Hahella chejuensis KCTC 2396: one gene and its partner. The protein of the gene in region 2 interacts with the protein of the main gene of each other region in a pairwise test. Links are inferred from orthologs where the notes say so. Each region holds a gene or a part of one and is shown on either strand. Other genes may lie near its edges.

The links.
Region 1: the proteins of bioB (region 2) and HCH_RS11870 interact in binary tests that used the Escherichia coli proteins (3 or more experiments, as listed by UniProt). The link is inferred for Hahella chejuensis KCTC 2396 from one-to-one orthologs.

The regions. Positions count from the first base shown.
Region 1 is NC_007645.1:2,687,064-2,696,313, reverse strand. What follows is about bases 4,375-7,344. They hold HCH_RS11870 (class II glutamine amidotransferase), read right to left. Parts: upstream 6,277-7,344; coding sequence 5,473-6,276; downstream 4,375-5,472. Other genes in these bases: HCH_RS11865 (VWA domain-containing protein), read right to left, coding at 6,290-7,344; cysK (cysteine synthase A), read left to right, coding at 4,436-5,401. Outside these bases: HCH_RS11895 (tetratricopeptide repeat protein), read right to left, coding at 1-1,395; HCH_RS11890 (hypothetical protein), read right to left, coding at 1,421-1,954; HCH_RS11885 (vWA domain-containing protein), read right to left, coding at 2,196-3,374; HCH_RS11880 (AAA family ATPase), read right to left, coding at 3,430-4,272; more of HCH_RS11865, read right to left, coding at 7,345-8,539; HCH_RS34360 (hypothetical protein), read right to left, coding at 8,742-9,113; HCH_RS11855 (YcgN family cysteine cluster protein), read right to left, coding at 9,150-9,250.
Region 2 is NC_007645.1:5,501,548-5,510,705, forward strand. Bases 4,310-7,187 are described here. They hold bioB (biotin synthase BioB), read right to left. Parts: upstream 6,342-7,187; coding sequence 5,277-6,341; downstream 4,310-5,276. Other genes in these bases: bioF (8-amino-7-oxononanoate synthase), read right to left, coding at 4,310-5,271; HCH_RS33955 (ComF family protein), read left to right, coding at 6,444-7,178; HCH_RS24125 (NAD(P)/FAD-dependent oxidoreductase), read right to left, coding at 7,183-7,187. In the rest of the region: HCH_RS24080 (acyl-CoA dehydrogenase C-terminal domain-containing protein), read right to left, coding at 1-63; HCH_RS33265 (putative metalloprotease CJM1_0395 family protein), read right to left, coding at 441-1,412; HCH_RS24090 (hypothetical protein), read right to left, coding at 1,460-1,708; bioD (dethiobiotin synthase), read right to left, coding at 1,830-2,519; malonyl-ACP O-methyltransferase BioC, read right to left, coding at 2,523-3,362; HCH_RS24105 (alpha/beta fold hydrolase), read right to left, coding at 3,381-4,088; more of bioF, read right to left, coding at 4,081-4,309; more of HCH_RS24125, read right to left, coding at 7,188-8,295; HCH_RS24130 (DMT family transporter), read left to right, coding at 8,450-9,158. UniProt on the Escherichia coli protein: Catalyzes the conversion of dethiobiotin (DTB) to biotin by the insertion of a sulfur atom into dethiobiotin via a radical-based mechanism.

The DNA of each region.
Region 1 (9,250 bases), 2.8 Mb from region 2 along the record:
CAGTTGCAGCGCCCGTTGTTCGTCGGGAGCTTGAGCGGCGGACCTGGCTAACGCATTGCGCTCAGAGACCAGTTGATTAAGCTGTTGCGGGCGCATCCTCTCAAGCGCTCCAGCGGCGTCGCGTTTCGCCTGACGCGACCGTTGCTCCAATGCATCGGCGAATATATCCATACGTTGCGCGCCATTGCGCAGGGACTGCAAGAGCCCGTGCATCTGCAGCAATTCTTTAGCGAAGGGAAAGAAGTCCGGCTTATCCATCAAATAGTGAACAAAGGCGATCTTTGGCGTGTTAGTGAGCAGATCTGTGGCCAGATACCATTCCACTTCGCCATGTTGCAAAGGCGCTTGCAACAGCAAGTCCAATACGCCTTTCTCGTTGATTTCGGCCACAACCTCGTCAATCTGGCGCTTTTCCTTCTCATACACGGCGATCGCTTCCAGATAGGCGTCAAGGGCGGTTGCGCGCAGTTTTTCCTGTTCGTAACCATAGGCGATCGCCTGAAAAGTCTCCGCTACGCCGGAAGACGTGAGTGCGAACTTCTTGGCCCGATGCCAGGACTGAATGGCGGTGCGATAACGCCCCAGTCCCGCGAACGCCATGCCGTAGTCATAGATCGCCGCCGGCGCTCCCGGACCGGAAGCGTGGACATTTTTCAGGAATGACAGGGCCTTGTTGTAGTCCTTGTCCAGCAAGGCGATATGTCCCGCCGCCAGCAGGATGCGATCGCTTAACTCCTTTCCTTCGTAGCTGTCGTCGGTCATGGCTGCGGCGATCCGCAACGCCACCAAAGCGCGGGAGGAATCCGGATCATCTGCGGCGTAGTTCACGCCCAGGTTGTAATAGCCATGAGCGGCCCACAAGCTTCCCTTGGAAGCGTCGCCAAGCACCTTGGCTGCCTCCTGAGGACGGCGCAGCTGCAGGTAACTGTTCGCCATGTAATAGAGGGCTTCATCTTTTTTATCCCGGCTCATTCCCTTCATGGCTCCCTCAAACAGCTCCACCGCTGTTCCCCACTCCTCGTCGCGATAGGCGAGACGTCCTTTGATCATCTGCGCCTGCTGCTTGACTTCCGCCTCTCTGGCGGTGAATTGCAAATGCTCCAGAAGCGTTTCCGCATTGCGGCGCAGACCAAACTCCAGACTGGATTCAATGGCGAGGATATGGTTCAGGTTGTGATATTGATTGCCGACATGGTTGGACCCGACATGCTCGTTTTCCAATAACACGAGAGATTGCAGAAAGTCATTGGTGTAGTAGTGAAACAACGCCTCCCTGTGCAACAACTCATCTGCGCCCTCTTCCGCCCGCGCGGCGTTGACGAGCCCACCCAGACAAGCCATAACCAACAACAGAGCGCACATTCGATGCATGGTTGACGTTACATCCCCTTTCATGGCGTTCGACCTTAGCCCGCGGCGCTTAGCGCAGCTCTCTGATCAGAAAACGGGGCGGCCGGGCGCCATCGCCCTGCACCCGTAGCTCCAGATATTTGGAGCCGTTTTCTTTGTTGAAAGACAGCGTCGCCGCCTTGCGCAGGTATTTATCTCCAGCGCTGCGTCCGTTGAAAACAGCCACGGCTTTATGGGCGCCCGCAGGCAGGTTACCCATGAACAAACGCTGCACGCCGCCGCGCTGCAATGCCTGCAATTCACGCGCAGAGTAAAGGTAGGTGGTCGCCATATCTCCATCCAGCGTCAACTCGACGGAATCCAGCTCAAAACCGACGTTTTCATCTACGGCCAGAAAAAACACCACTTGGGTGTCGATGGGATACAGGACTTCTTCCTGCAGCTTATAAAGCTCACGGTTGAGCTCGATGACGCGCTGCTTGAGCGCCTCCATATCCTTCGCGGACGCATTGTCGGCGGCGCTATGGACTTGAGTGGAAATGACGAATGTCAGTATGTGCAACGCTGTGATGATTATTCTTGGAATTATTCGCAAAGCCTTCATCCTCTATACCCTTATGAGAACCGAACTCTCGGGTGAACGCAGAAAGAGACGAAGGCCATGGTAGCACCGGGTCGCCGGCGATAGTGTGAACTCGATTCACCAAACTACACAAATGTTTACAAAACGAGACATAGTTAGCGTTCGCGCTGGCGGCCACGCCAACGTTTTTCAGAGGTTCCTCAGAAATAAGCCATGAAGGCGCGCCGCCCAGCGACGGCGCGTATAGAAAAGCGAAAAAAGATTACTTGCTCAGGTACTTCATGCCCTGCTCAAGCCCGTCGATGGTGAGCGGATACATGTGCTGGTTGACCAACTGACGGGTGATCTCCAGAGAGCCGCCCATGCCCCAGTAGTCTTTGGGATACGGATTCAGCCAGATCACTTTGTCGAACTTGTCCGTCACCCGCTGCATCCAGACCGCGCCGGCTTCTTCGTTCCAGTGCTCAATACTGCCACCGGGATGGGTGATCTCATAAGGCGCCATACTGGCGTCGCCTACGAAAATCACCCGGTAGTCCGACGCGTATTTGTGCAGGATGTCCCAGGTTGGAATAGTTTCGCTGACACGACGGATATTGTTCTTCCAAACGCCTTCGTAGATGAAGTTGTGGAAGTAGTAGTATTCCATGTGCTTGAACTCAGTGCGCGCAGCGGAGAATAACTCCTCGCACACGCGAATATGCGGGTCCATGGAGCCGCCGATGTCGAAAAACAGCAGTACTTTTACCGAGTTATGACGCTCCGGCACCATCTTGATATCCAGGTATCCCGCGTTGTTGGCCGTGCTGCGGATGGTATCGGGCATGTCCAACTCTTCCGCCGCGCCCTGACGCGCGAATTTGCGCAGACGACGTAACGCCACCTTGATATTGCGAATGCCAAGGGTGATGGAATCATCCAGATCCTTATAAGTGCGTTGCTCCCACACTTTCACTGCGCGACGATTACGGGAGCCGTTCTGGCCAATGCGAAAGCCTTCCGGGTTATAGCCGTTTGCACCGAATGGCGACGTGCCGCCAGTTCCGATCCATCTATTGCCGCCCTGATGACGCTCTTTTTGCTCTTCCAGGCGTTTCTTGAACGCCTCGATCAGCTCCTCCAGGCCTCCCAGGGATTCAATCTTGGCCTTTTCCTCATCGGTGAGCTGCTTTTCAAATTCCGCGCGCAGCCAATCTTCGGGGATCAGCGCCTCCAGCACCGCATTCAGGTCTTCCAGTCCTTTGAAGTAGACGCCAAACGCCTGGTCGAATTTGTCATAGTGCTTCTCATCCTTCACCAGACAGGCGCGGCTCAGATAGTAAAAGTCATCCATATCCGCAAACGCCAGTCCCTGCTGCAGAGCCTCCAGCAGGTCGAGCAGCTCCCGCAGGGAAGCCGGCACTTTGTTCTTGCGCAACGTCAGGAAGAAATCAATCAACATATAGGTGTCCTCCTCTGCTCGGGGCCGCAATGATTGCGTCCGTTCATTGCCGCAATCAGCCTTTTCTGCGCGTCATGAACGCCAGTTTCTGCAAAAGGTGGACGTCCTGCTCGTTCTTCACCAGCGCGCCATACAGAGGAGGAATCGCCTGGCTGGGATCGTGGTTGCGCAATACGTCTTCAGGCAGATTGTCCGCCATCAGCAGTTTGAGCCAGTCGATCAGTTCAGAGGTGGAAGGTTTTTTCTTCAGCCCCGGCACTTTGCGTACGTCAAAGAAAACATCCAATGCATCCTTCACCAGCGAGCGCTGTATGCCTGGGTAATGCACGTCGATGATCGACTCCATGGTGTCTTTGTCGGGAAAGTTGATGTAGTGGAAGAAGCAGCGTCGCAAGAAAGCGTCAGGCAACTCTTTTTCGTTATTGCTGGTGATGATGACGATAGGCCGGGTAGTGGCGCGGATTCGCTCCTGAGTCTCGTAAACGTAGAACTCCATCTTATCCAGTTCCAGCAACAGGTCGTTGGGGAACTCGATATCCGCTTTATCAATTTCATCAATCAACAGCACCGATTGCTGCTCGGACACAAACGCCTCCCACAGCTTGCCTTTCTTGATGTAATTGCGAATGTCGTGAACGCGGTCATCGCCCAACTGGGAGTCGCGCAGGCGCGAAACCGCGTCGTACTCGTACAATCCTTGCTGGGCCTTGGTGGTGGACTTGATGTGCCATTGAATCAACGGCGCGCCCAGGGCTTCCGCCAGCTCTTCCGCCAGCATGGTTTTGCCTGTGCCCGGTTCGCCTTTGATGAGAAGCGGCCGCTGTAATCGAATGGCGGCGTTCACCGCCAATTGCAGATCGTCAGTGGCGACATAGTTCTTGGTGCCGGAAAACTTCATGTGTGAAACCTTGTTAGTTGTGTGAATGCGTCATTATTAGAGGAGTTATAAGCGGATATATTACCCGAAAACATTCAAATATTTCATGCCAGCCGCTAAGCTATCTCTCACGCTCGCAATGTTATGGCCGGGGAAATCTACTTAATCTGCAAGGAGATAAATAATGAACGTCTACGAAGACAACTCCATGTCCATCGGCAACACGCCGCTGGTGAAGCTGAATCGCGTCACCAAAGGCAACGTGTTCGCCAAAATTGAAGGCCGCAACCCGGCCTACTCCGTGAAATGCCGTATCGGCGCCAACATGGTATGGGATGCGGAGAAATCCGGTCGCCTCAAGCCAGGCATGACGCTGGTTGAGCCTACCAGCGGCAACACCGGCATCGCTCTCGCCTTCGTCGCCGCCGCGCGGGGCTATAAACTGATCCTGACCATGCCCGCCACCATGAGTCTGGAGCGCCGCAAGGCGATGAAAGCCCTGGGCGCGGAAATCGTATTGACCGAAGGTCCCAAAGGCATGAAAGGCGCGATTGAGAAAGCAGCGGAAATCGTCTCTCAGGACCCGCAGCAACACCTGATGCTGCAACAGTTCGACAACCCCGCCAACCCGGAAATTCATGAAAAGACCACCGGGCCGGAAATCTGGCGGGACCTGGAAGGGGCAATCGATGTTCTGGTCGCAGGCGTCGGCACCGGGGGCACGATTACCGGCGTATCCCGCTACATCAAGAACGCCATGGGTAAAAACATCACTTCCGTAGCCGTCGAACCTACCGCTTCTCCCGTTATCACCCAGACCATCAAAGGTCAGGAATTACAACCCGCCCCTCACAAAATCCAGGGCATAGGCGCAGGTTTCGTACCGAAAAACCTGGATCTGGACATGGTTGACCTCGTTGAGCAGGTCACCAACGAAGAAGCGATGGAAATGGCTCACCGCCTGATGCGTGAAGAAGGCATCCTCTGCGGTATCTCCTGTGGCGCAGCGGCGGCCGTTGCGGTCCGTTTGGCGGAGCGTGACGAATTCAAAGACAAGAATATCGTGGTTATCCTGCCGGACAGCGCTGAGCGTTATCTGTCCACTGCTTTATTCGACAACTTCTTTACTGAAGCGGAAAACGTGCAGTAAACAACAAGCGCCGGCCTTTGCGCCGGCGTTATAACTTTCTTGGCGGGTTCACTCTTAGCGAGACAACACGCTCAAGTATCAGCAAGCTTAACCGCCCCTTCTTCATACCATCTGGCGGCGACTTCGCCATCTCTAAAAGCGATTAATTCCCCGGGGCGCATTTGTCGCCATTCTTCATCGACGGTCAACGGCTCCGTGACGATCATAGTGACTTTGTCGGTGGGGTTGGTATGTTCTTCGAAGTTCACCCGAATCTCACCATCCTCCAGGGAAGCGCAGCCGAAAGGAGCCTGTCGGGTGATCCAATGCAATTTGGTTGAGCAGTAGGCAAACAGGTACTCCGAGTTGGTGAAAAGCATGTTGAACACGCCTCTCGACGTCAACTCCAGGCAGTTCCGATACAACCTTCCCCCCAGGCATTCCAGGCTGGAGAAGTCATTGCAGCCGCTGGCGACATCCTCCAGCAGCCAGCAAAACGCATGCTCGCTGTCGGTTTCTCCCACCGGACGAAAACGTCCCAGCGGCAGGTCCTGATAGGATTTCAGCTGGCCGTTATGGGCGAAGCACCAGTAATAACCGCCCAGTTCGCGAATAAAGGGATGGGTGTTTTCCAGGCTGATGTCGCCGACGTTGGCTTGCCGGATGTGGCTGATGACCGTGCGGCTTTTAATCGGATACTGACTGATAAACCGCGCAATTTCCGAGGTGGCGCTGGGATTGGGGTCACGAAACTCACGCAGCCCCTTGCCTTCATAAAAGGCGATGCCCCAGCCGTCTTTATGCGGCCCGGTCTGACCGCCGCGAAACATCAGACCGGTCCAGGAAAAACAAATATCCGTCGGCGCATTCGCGCTCATTCCAAGAAGTTGGCACATGTTCAGAAGTTAACTACTTTTTGTCTTCGTCTTCCGATCCGGCGGGGAGGTCATCGGTATCGGATATATCAAAATCTTCCAGGTTGAACTCGTCATCCATGTCTTTAGCTTTTTCATTGGAAGCCAGGATCTCGTCAGCGAGCGCCTCGGCATCGGTCTCTTCAGAGTCGGATGAACTCATGGGCGGTTCCGCATCCTCCTCTTTTTTCGGCTCCGCTTCTTCCTCCATGCCGAATTCCATGTCGTCCGCCTCACTCATCATAGAGGGTTCTTCAGCGACATCAATAGGCTGCTCCAACTGTTCGATCTCGTCCTCCAGATCGTGCCCGGACTCTTCCAGAGAAGGAACGTCGTCAGAGTCATCCAGCTTGGTGGTATCTACAGGCTCCCGAACTTCTTTTTCAATTCGGCGTTTACGATAAATCCAGTAACCGCCTCCCACAGCCAGCAACAGTATGGAAGCGCCGCCGGCGGCGATGATAATCCACAACATGGCGTTGGTGCCGCTCTCTTCCTGCACCACCGCATCCTGCTGCTCTGCCGCCGCTTGATCCTGCATTTCCGGCGTGATGGGCGGCGCAATGGCATTTTCTTCAGGCTGCTTCGGAGGCTCTGGCGCTTTGGCGGCTTCTTCGACCAGGGTCTCATTCATTTGCTCAACGCTGCTGTCGTTCACCAGCGAGCGATATTCATTCGGCGACGCCTCCTGGCGCGGAAACTCAGCCATAACGCTGTCAGGCTCGAAACGGAAAGCGGAGCCGGAACGGGTTTCCCCCTCCACTCGCAACATGACTTCATACACGCCATCGCCCCGGGTAGCGTCGACCTCTAACTCCCAGCGTCCCGTTTCCTGGGTAAACGGAATGGACTTAATCAGATTGCCGCCATCCGGCCCTTTTATCTTGGCGATAATCGAGGTTTTCGCCTCGTTGATGTTTGGACTGAGGGGACTGATGACAATTTTGTAGCGGGTATCCACACCGGCTCCAGTGGCTTCAAGATCCACCGCCATCGGCGCATTAAGGGTGATCAATTGCCGCGACTGCCGCTTGAACGTGCGGCCGTCGGCCTGCACCAGCACTTCGTACCTGCCGACCTGCTTGAGCTTGGTGATGCTTTCGCGAAATACGCCGTCGGCTGGAGGCTCGCTTTCCTTGGAAATACGTTTGGTGCCGGACTTGTTGTCCTCCGTGCGAATGGTGACATCCACCGCCACAAGATCCAGAAAAGTCCTGTTCCGCACCAACTCCCCGTCTTCAAAAAAGCCGATCTTGAGCTCCAGGTGATCTCCGGCGTAAAAATTAGCCGGAAGCGGGTCCACCACCATTTTCAGGTTGCTCACTACCGTCACCCGGCTACCCGGAGCCAGCTCCGCATCCAGCTTCCACTCGCCCTCCAATGGTCTTTGGACAGTAATCAGGTCATAGCCAGCCTCTTTGAACCACTTTACGTACTCAGGTCGATCTTTTTCCGTAAAGCGTTTGCCTGTGGGTTCTATGATGGCGGTTTCGGCGTTCTCTTTGGCGCGAAACACCAGTGCTGTGAATTCTTCAATACTGGAATCCACATCAAACGCATTATCTTCCAGAGGCACTTCTTCGGCAGGGGCCGCACGCTCAAAGGCTTGCAGAAAGACACGACTCAACTGTTCGGAGTTTTCGGCAATGGCGTTGATGCCGTTACTGCCGATGGAAAGCCGTTGCAGCAACATCTGATCCGCATTCCTGGAAAGCGCGATGGTATGAATCTTGGCGCCGAAGCCCGCGACTCTTTTCAACACCTGGGTCAGAACACGGTCACGCTCCGCTACGTTTTCTCCCGGCTTTTGCGAGATATCCACCACGCCGTCGGTGAGCAGAATGAAATGCGTGTTGCTATAATCCTTGCCTTCCACAAAGTCCTCAGAGGCTTTCTCCAGCGCCGCACCGATATTGGTGTATAGCGCCGTCGAGCTGATTTCCCTGGCTTTATCTTTAGCCAGGCGACGCCAGCCAGGATCGACAACCTGATGAGGCGCCAGCTCATTGACATACTGCCCGAATGTCCACACCCCCGCTGAGTCACCCTCAGGCAACAGCTCCGTCACCAGATTCAGGGCCGGACGCCGCAGATTTTTCGGATCATTCTTCTTCATGCTGCCGGAAACATCGATGAGCACACGCACATCCGCAGGCGGAGGCAACTCCATCTGCGCAGCAGCGACTCGCCACAGCATCAAGCTACAACACAGGCAAACGAGAATCTGGCGGAAAAGCAATGTCATATTCGAGCGTATTCCAAGTTGGCGCAGGCGAATGAAGCCGCTCAGCAGCCGTCTCCGCTGGAAATATCGACCGCTGGCGGGCGCAGCGCGGCCGTGCCCGCGGCCATCCTTACTTCAAGTTATAGCAGGTTTTGTTGCAACAACAATAAAATACGCAGGAATTGCTTAAAAAAGCGAAGGGATTTAATTGATTTTAAAGTAATTATGTACGCCGTCTAGGCTTAGCTGGCGCGGGTTTGGCGGTGACGAAGAGCTTGCCAAGCACCACTTGCAGCGCGAACAGCAGACCGATGACGCACCAGGCGGCCAACATCAGCAGGCCCGCTTGCAAGGCGGCGTTATCATCATGCTGGAGCCAGTTGTAGGCGGCGACAATATGGGCGGGCGCCCACAGACCGTCTTTGGGAACGGACATCGCTGGCGTAAACAGCACCACCGCCAACAGGCTGCGCAGGAAAAGTTGCACGGGACGGGGACCACAACAATTGAACAACGGCATCATTAATGCGTATAAAGCCAGCGCCGCTACGAGATAAGCAACCCAACCGGCGATATAACCAAAATCTGTCAGCATAATTTTCTACTTTTCAATAACAGTTGCTTCAAGCGTTCAAATCATATCGATAAGAATCAGTTCTTCCCAATCATCCGGGTCGATATCGTCTTCGCTTATCGTTCTATGTCGCACGGACTGCCCCGCAGCTTCTACAG
Region 2 (9,158 bases):
CACATTCAACAGTTCATCCATCACAAACCTGATATCGCGTAAAGGAGCTTTATATTCCGGCATAACGTTTACCTCAATCTCTACTCGGCGCAGCAACACGAGGCCGCTACCTTTTTATTCCATGTTCTGGATTTTTTTCACAGTGAGCCACAATACTCACCGATATATCAAACAAGTGTTTGAAACATACGTTTGCTTACGGTGATTGTCAAGAACGATTAGAGTTAAAGTTCCAATTTTTAATAGCCGTTCGTCAAAGGGTACGCAACAATACTTATCATGGTTTTTTAATCTTTTAAAAAACAAATACTTATGCGTTACAAAAACCGACTTGGCACCCAACGCCAGAAGTGATGAATGGGTAAAATTTTGTAAGTGAAGGCCTTTGCCTAAGCGGCGCAAACAAACGCCGGACAAGGTTAAGAATCAGTAAAGAAGGTTTAGATCACTTCGTCTAATTGAATGCTGGGCTGTAATCCCTGCTCGAAAGCTTGTCCTATACGGATCAAGTCAAGATAGGTGCGAATGGCTTCGCTTTCACGCTCACTGGAAGAACCGCGACTCTCCTCCTGCTGCCGCTGCTCACGTTCCTGTTGTTGTTCAGCCTGCAACTCCGCGCGCTCATCCGCCTGTTGCTGTACAAGCTCGGAACGCGCCTGCAAAATGGCCTGAGTCGCACGCGCAGCGACAGAGCGGTCCTGAGTAGAAGGCTCCGCCGGCGCCAACGCCGCTCTTCGAACCTGCTCCATTTTCCTTATAGTGGCCTCAGGGTTCCCAGGCACTAACGACACATCAATCGGCACTTCACCGCCAACAGCGTAGGAGCGTCCATCCGGCCCACGGGAATAGGAATATTGGGGAGCGCCCGCATAGAGACCGCCAACAGACACGTGCGCCTGCTCATGCTGCCGCACTTCAAGATCCCGTCGCGCCAATTGGGAGATTGCTGCTAAATCACTTTCACTCAGCCCACCACCAGAGTCGTCAGGGGCCGAGCGCCTGGGCTGCTCAGCCTGGCTCGACGCTGCAGGCGCTCCATCTTCACCGCCTCTTTCCTGGATAGCTCCAGACCCCCCTTCAACCGCTTCTCCACCATCACCATTATTTGGCGATACAGGCGCGGTCTGTACAGCAGGTGCTTCTTGACCAGTAACCACCACCGCCCCATCCTCCTCCGTAGTTGTGGGCTGGACTACCTGAGGCGTCACGCTTGAGGTTTGCGCAAAGCGATTGTAGATAACAGTAGGAAAAGAGTTGGAGGAGGAAGAAGAAGCGCTGGGCTCCAATGGTTGCACCGGCGGCAGGGTGGATTCCAGGTCAGAAATAGAGACAGCCGAGCTGCTCACCTTCGTGGGAGGCGAGTATGGGGTAACAGAACTGATGGCGGGTTGTCCCGCTCCGGCTATCTGCACCTTATGCTCCCGTTAACCTCGCTAAACCCTGTTGCGGCCGCAACTATTCAGGCTTTGATATCCAGCAGCGTTCCCAGGGTTTCGTCGGCGGTTTTAATGACTTTCGCCGAAGCTTTAACGCCATTCTCGTACAACTTAAGGTCCACAATGGACTCCACAGCATCGTCTACTGTGCGCAGTTCACCGGACTCTTCGACGGGTTGTCCTACTTTGGCGATTTCAGTCGCCGCTTTTTCCATCCCTTGGAGATTTTGCTTTACACCCTGCACTCCGCTTTGCAAAACGCTTGAAATCATCGCATTACCACTCGGCGATCAGACTAACTCAACTTTGATTGTACCCACCAATTCGTTTAATTTTCAACCAGCGGTAAAGTTTCTTCACAATCTTGCAACCCAAACGCGATTCCTGTCGGGTCTATACTTCAAACAATGGAGCCAGCCGCAAGGCGGTCTGAACACTGGGACTGTCCGGCGCCTCAGCTCTGGGAACGACGCCCAGGCAGGGTGCGGATATTCTTGCGCTCAGCGTCTCGAGATTATCCGACAATTGGGGCATGGTTTCCTCCGAGACCTGATTCGCCACCCATCCCGCCAGCTTCAAACGGCGACCACGCAGCGCTTCTACTGTCAGCAAGGCGTGATTGATACAGCCCAAACGCATGCCCACCACGAGAATGACAGGAATATCCAACATCGCGGCGAGGTCACTTAAATATTCCCGCGGATTCAACGGCGTCAACCAGCCGCCAGCGCCCTCCACCAAAGAAAAGTCATGCGGCGTCATCAAGGCGCCTCGACACAATCCGACCAAGCGAGGAGCTGATAATGTTCGCCCCGCCTGCTGCGCAGCAATATGGGGCGCAATCGCAGGCTCTAGAGCAACCGGATTTACTTGAGCGTAAGGAAGCTTCACCGTGGCGTACTGCTGTAATGCTAATGCGTCTTCATTTCGAAGCCCTTCAGGCGTCTGCTCGCACCCGGACGCCACCGGCTTCAATCCTAGCGTACGCTTCCCCATCGCCGCCGCCGCGTGCAGTAACGCAGCGGAGACAAAAGTCTTACCAACTTCAGTATCTGTCCCGGTTACAAAAAACGTTTTAGCCATGAATTAGATCCTGCTGTATACACAGACGCCAACATGATATGTAGCGGGCACACCCTGCTCCTGTCTGCATTTTTCATAATTCTCGATAACACGACGGAGTCGGCGCTTACCAGTCAGTCCTTGCGGGCGCTCAGATTGAATATTATGGGCGCCGATGCCTTTAAGTTCTTTCATTACATCAAGCGCTGAGTCATGAAAGCGTACGTACAAAGACTCTCTGCATTCCCCTCGCAATCCACAGGAAACCGCAGCTTCGGCAACCTGTTCAGCACTCAGAAAGCGATTGACGTGGCGGCCCCCATCCACTCCATGCCATGCCTGCTCCAGTTCAAACAGTGTTTGCGTCAGTAATGTGGAGCAAATCAGTCGGCCTCCAGGCCGTAACACCCTGCTCGCCTCGGCAAACCAGGCACGAGGATCATCCAGCCACTGCATCGCCATATTGCTGAACACAAGATCCTGACTCGCATTGGCCACAGGCAGGGACTCCATATCGGCGACAGCCCAGATCTCCGCCACGTTATCGTGATGCGCAAGGGCGTACTCAATCATCCCAGGCGACAGGTCATAGGCGCATAATCTCGCTTCAGGAAAGCTGTTTTTCAGGCGATGAGTCAACCACCCCGTACCACACCCCACATCGATAATATCTTGCGGACAGCCTTCCCGACTGAGCGACACCAGGCTCTCACCCACTTCTTTTTGCATGCCGGCCAGAAGGTCATAAGTCGCAGCCGCGGCGCTAAATGATTCCGCCACTTTGGATTTATCCACGGCGCCACGCTCCAAATCTGAAAGAGGGGAAGTCGATACAAAGGATTTAATAGTTACTGCATGATTCATCGAGTTAATCCACGCGTTTCATCCTGACTGCAAGCTTTCCGCGATGAAACGGCTTGCTTCCGCATCAGGGAAATGGCTCATACCACCCACTATTTCCACTTGGTGGCAGGGATAGTTTTGTTGCAGGCATTGCGCTAGAGCGACCGGCGCAATGGCATCCGCTTCCCCTAGAAAGTGGGTGACCGGGACATCAAGGTATGCCAATTCATCACGTAAATCCCAGCTCCGCAACCACTCTAACGAAGCGCTTAACTGCTGCTCTGACCAGGACTCGATTGCAGAAGCGAAGTTTAAAGTCTGCCGAGCTTGCGCTCGCGCCGCCGCTGCGCCCTGTGTCTGCAACAGATTGAAACGCCTCAGCAATCGCACGCGATCAGAGTTCAAGTCGTCGGCAAAGCCGTCGAGCAATTCCAAACCAACCCCTGGCCACCCACTATCCCCGGCGAAAAATGGATTACACGCCACCAGCGCCAGGCGAGCTACTTTCAGGTTTTCCGCAGCTAACCTACGAATCGCCAAAGAACCGCCTAACGACCATCCCACGATCAGGGTTCGTTCATTCCACTGGGCGGATAGCCGTCGAGTAAGCGCGGCATAGGAATCACTCAGCGTCCAAGTCGTAACGACTGAAATTCCGCCTAATGCCTGCGCTAAAGGTTCGAGCGCCGCCTGTGGTTGCGCCCAGCCGCCAATCAGATGAACCGAATCAATGCGTCCGTCAGGCATTCGCCACTCCAGCGATATTGGTGGCGCCACGGTATTTATGGAGAACTTCCAATAATTGGTTCAGGTCATCATCCGTATGAGCGGCGCTAAACGTGACGCGCAGGCGTGAGGTGTTTGCCGGAACAGTTGGGGGACGAATCGCTGTTATCAAAATGCCTTCTTTACGTAACGCCTGGCTCAGTTCCATTGCCGCCGCTGCGTCACCTATAAAAACAGGTTGTATTGGAGTGGAAGAGGCCGCCAACTGATAGCCCATTCCTATTGCCTCTTTACGGAAGCGCGTCACCAATTCATTCAATCGTTCACGGCGCCAAGTCTCCTCCCGGCTTATCCGCAGACTGACGCGCGCCGCCGCAGCGATAGCCGGAGGCATGGAAGTGGTGTAAATATAAGTCCGGGCGAATTGCACCAGCGTTTCTATCAATTCGCCAGAACCAGCAACGAAGGCCCCTGCCGCGCCATAGGACTTTCCGAGCGTTCCCATCAGTACTGGAACCTGAACCTGGTTCATCTGAAAATGCGCAGCACATCCTCCCCCCTCGGTTCCCAACACGCCGAAGCCATGAGCATCATCCACCATCAGCATGGCGTCTTTGCTGTGACATACCTGCGCTATCGCATCTAAGGGAGCTATGTCGCCATCCATACTAAATACGCCGTCCGTAATGACCAAAGCCCGACTATCGCCCACCTCATCCAGACGCAACGCCAAATGCTCGGCGTCCGCATGGCGATAGCGCAGCAGTCTCGCCCCGGATAACATTCCCGCATCCAACAGCGAGGCATGGTTCAGTTTGTCCTCAATGACATAATCGCCCCTACCCAATAGGGCAGACGCCACGCCGAGGTTAGCCATATACCCGGTTGAAAAAAGCAAGGCGCGGTCGCGCCCGGTGAATTCGGCCAGATCCAGTTCCAGCTCATGATGGGCGCGGTGGTGTCCAATAACGAGATGGGATGCCCCGCCGCCAAGACCAAACTCGCTTAAAGCCTGCTGTGCGGCGGCGATGAGCCGCGGGTCGTTGGCCAACCCCAGATAATCATTACTGCAGAAAGCGAGATACTCTCGCCCCTCTATCATGACCCGAGGCGCTTGAGGGCTATCTATCGTCAGGCGACTGCGATAAAGATCCTGCTGTTTCCGCGCAGTCAGCGTCTGCGCCAAATGCCCCCATTTCGACATGACGTTTACGCAGTTTTTGTCGCGTCGTAGAACATGCTTTCCATGCGCTGTTGCTGGTCATGCGCCTGAATGACGTCATGCAGGTACGCTTCCTGCTGGTCCTCTGAATGCGCTTGCTCGCGCTGCTCTGGACGAATACCCAGTTTCTTGAACAACATCATATCTTTATCTGCTTCCGGGTTGGGCGTGGTCAGCAGTTTTTCACCATAAAAAATAGAGTTGGCGCCCGCCAGGAAGCACATCGCCTGCATCTGTTCGTTCATATCCTCACGTCCTGCGGACAAGCGCACATGAGACCTGGGCATCAGGATGCGAGCTACAGCGATGGTGCGGATGAAATCAAACGGATCTATGTCTTCCTGCACTTCCAGTGGCGTACCCTTAACTTTGACTAGCATATTGATCGGTACGCTTTCAGGATGGCTGGGCAGGTTCGCCAGTTGAGCAAGCAAAGCAGCGCGGTCGCGGGCGCTTTCACCCATGCCCATAATGCCGCCGCAGCAGACTTTCATGCCCGCGTCTCTAACATTTTGCAGCGTTTCCAGACGATCGGAGTAAGTCCGCGTGGTGATAATTTCACCATAGTAATTCTCGGAAGTATCCAGGTTATGGTTGTAATAATCCAAACCTGCGCCAGCAAGCTCCGACGCCTGATCAGCCGTCAGCATGCCCAGGGTCATGCAGGTTTCCATGCCGAGAGACTTCACCTGTTTGACCATCTCAAGGACATAAGGCATATCCTTGGCGCGGGGATTTCTCCAGGCCGCTCCCATACAAAAACGGCTGGCGCCTTTCTCTTTGGCGGCCTTGGCCTCGTTCACCACTTTTTCCACTTCCAGCAGCTTCTCTTTCTCAAGACCAGTATTGTAGTGGCCGCTCTGTGGACAGTATTTACAGTCTTCAGGGCAGGCGCCGGTCTTAATAGAAAGCAGAGTACTGACCTGCACTTCATTCGGATCGAAGTTCCGCCTATGCGTGACTTGCGCCTGGAATAGTAAGTCATTGAAAGGTAGCGCGAAGAGAGCTTCAACCTCTTCCAGAGACCAGTCATGGCGGATGGGTGATTGCATGGTGCTGTCATATCAAACTCTTGCTGTTATACAAAACTAGCCGGGGCCTGAGATATAATCCGCCTCGACACAGGAAAGTGGACCCAAATACGAGAGAAATTCATGGAAGACATAATAAGCCGGACCAAAAAGCTGTCAACCTTTCTCAGAGAAAAGGTTAACAGCTTACAACTAAAGCATTGCCTGCTTTGCCTCGAATCAGGTGGTAGCGCCCATATTTGCACCGCCTGCTCCACAGACTTAACGCCTCCCAAACATCCCTGCTCCCGCTGCGGCGTCAGCCGGATAGCCTCCGACGCAGTTCCCTGCGGTCGCTGTCTTCGACAACCCCCACACTTTGACGCCAGCACCAGCGCCTTTGACTATATCTTTCCAATGAATCACATCATCGGACAGCTGAAGTATGGAGACAAACGATATTGGGCCAGGGCGTTAGCGCAGGCGGCCCTCCCTGCGTTTCAACAGGCCTACGCACACATTTCCGCCCCCATTCTGATACCGGTTCCAATGCACAAGAGCAAGCAACGTAAACGCGGATTCAACCAGGCGGAACTGCTGGCTCGAAGCCTCGCTCGCTACGCCAATGCAAAGTACAGCAACAAACTGTGTCGCAGGATAAAGGCGTCTCCTCCTCAAACCGGACTAAATCGAAAAAGCAGACGCAGTAATGTGAAGAATGGATTTGAGGCCTCATCCAAACTCCCTCAGCAGCCGCTGATTATTATTGACGACGTCGTCACCACCGGCAGCACAGTAGATGAGCTTGCGCGCACGCTGAAACAGGCGGGCGCGCTTGAGGTTTATGTTTTTAGCATTGCGAGACGCTCCATGGACTGATCGTTTAACGATTTAATATCCGTTTCGACACCGTCTCAGCCAGAGCAAGCGAAGCCGTCAAACCTGGGGATTCAATACCGAACAGGTTATACCATCCTGCAACACCGTTGTGTTCAGGCGTATCGATGACAAAGTCCTCTGCGCGCGCGCCTTGCGACGACAATTTGGGGCGAACTCCTGCATACGCCGGCTGCAGCATGCCTTCCTGCAGCGCAGGCCAGTAATTGCGTATAGCCTGAGCGAACTTAGCCATCCGTTGGGGGTTTACACTGAACTCCGGCCGATCGACCCACTCAACATCCGGGCCGAACCGCGCCTGTCCGCCCATGTCCAAGGTCAGGTGCACTCCCAGTCCGCCTGCTTCCGGCACAGGGTATATCAAACGTTGAAAAGGGCTGCGCCCTGATAAAGAAAAGTAACTTCCTTTGGCGAAATAGATCGGAGGAATTCCAGCAACAGGATATCCATCCACGTTAGCAAGCACTCCCATCGCATCCAGTCCAGCGCAATTCACAACCACTTCCGCACGCACCTGGCAGGGCGCCGCGCCGCCAACGTTCAAAGCAACCCGCCCCGCATCAATACGCCCGCCCAGCAGTGGCGCATTGAACGCTGTCATTCCGCCCGCGCGCTCAAAGTCGCCCTGCAAAGACAACATATACTGATGACTGTCGATAATGCCGGTGGAAGGAGAGTGCAGCGCGCCGACAGAACTTAACTCGGGCTCCATCGCCAGGGCTTGGGCCTGGGTCAACCACTGCAAGTCCGTCACGCCATTGGCGGCAGCCGTCTCAGATATTTGCTGCAAGGCATCCATCTGTTCAGGGTGAGTTGCAACAATGAGCTTCCCGCAACGCTTATGAGGAATCCCGCGAGAAGCGCAGTATTCGTACAACAACGCTTTACCTCTTACGCAGGTTTCGGCTTTCAGGCTGCCTTGCGGATAGTAGATACCTGCATGAATCACTTCACTATTGCGAGATGATATACCGGAGCCAATAAGACTCTCGCGCTCCAACAGCAGCACATCCTGTCCACCTTCCGCCAAAGCTTTGGCGACGCTTAGTCCCACGACGCCTGCGCCAATCACTACAATGGATGTTTCAAAAAGCTCCATAATCAGTTCGTCGCTCTCATCTGCTTAATGATTGATATAAACGGAAAAATTGGCCGAACAGATAGAATTTATCCTAGAATTGGAAGCCCCGGAAGCCCTTACAGCAGGACCCGGCGTTCTCCCGCCTTGCCAGCAACCCAAAAGGACCCGCGCAGTGAGCGACGTCAATGCCTCAGATTCACTCTTTTTTCGAATAGCGCCTTACCTGGGGCTGGCGGGAACGTCATTATTTTGGGCGGGCAACGCACTGGTGGCGCGCGGTTTCAATGACAGCATTCCTCCTTTGGCGCTGTCATTCCATCGCTGGCTGGTTTGTGCGCTCCTTATCTCACCATTTATTTTACGGGCTTTCCTGCGCCATAAAGACATCATCAAGCAGCACTGGGGCAAGATTGGCGTGCTCGCTTTTCTCGGCGTGGCGACCTACAACTCGCTGCTGTATACCTCCGCGCAATTCACCTCTGCGCTCAATATTACGCTGGTGAACTCGTTATTGCCGGTAGCGACTCTGGTCTTGGCGATGCCTTTGCTTGGCCAGCGCCTGAACCTTAAAAGCGGGGTCGGCGTGTTGTTCGCCTTTCTCGGCGCGTTATACGTGATACTACATGGGGAACCAAGCGCATTGCTCTCTTTGCAGATGAACGCCGGCGACAGCATCATGGCGGCGGCGATGGTTATTTGGTCACTGTATTCAGTTTTATTGAGGAAATGGGCCATCCCTATCCCCGGCTTCGACCTGTTCGCTATCTTGCTGGGATTGGGGCTGCCGATGATCCTGCCCTTTTATGTACTGGAGCATCATATTAAAGGCGGATTCGAATGGAGTTATGACTTAGCGGCGGTTATCGCTTACGTGGCGATAT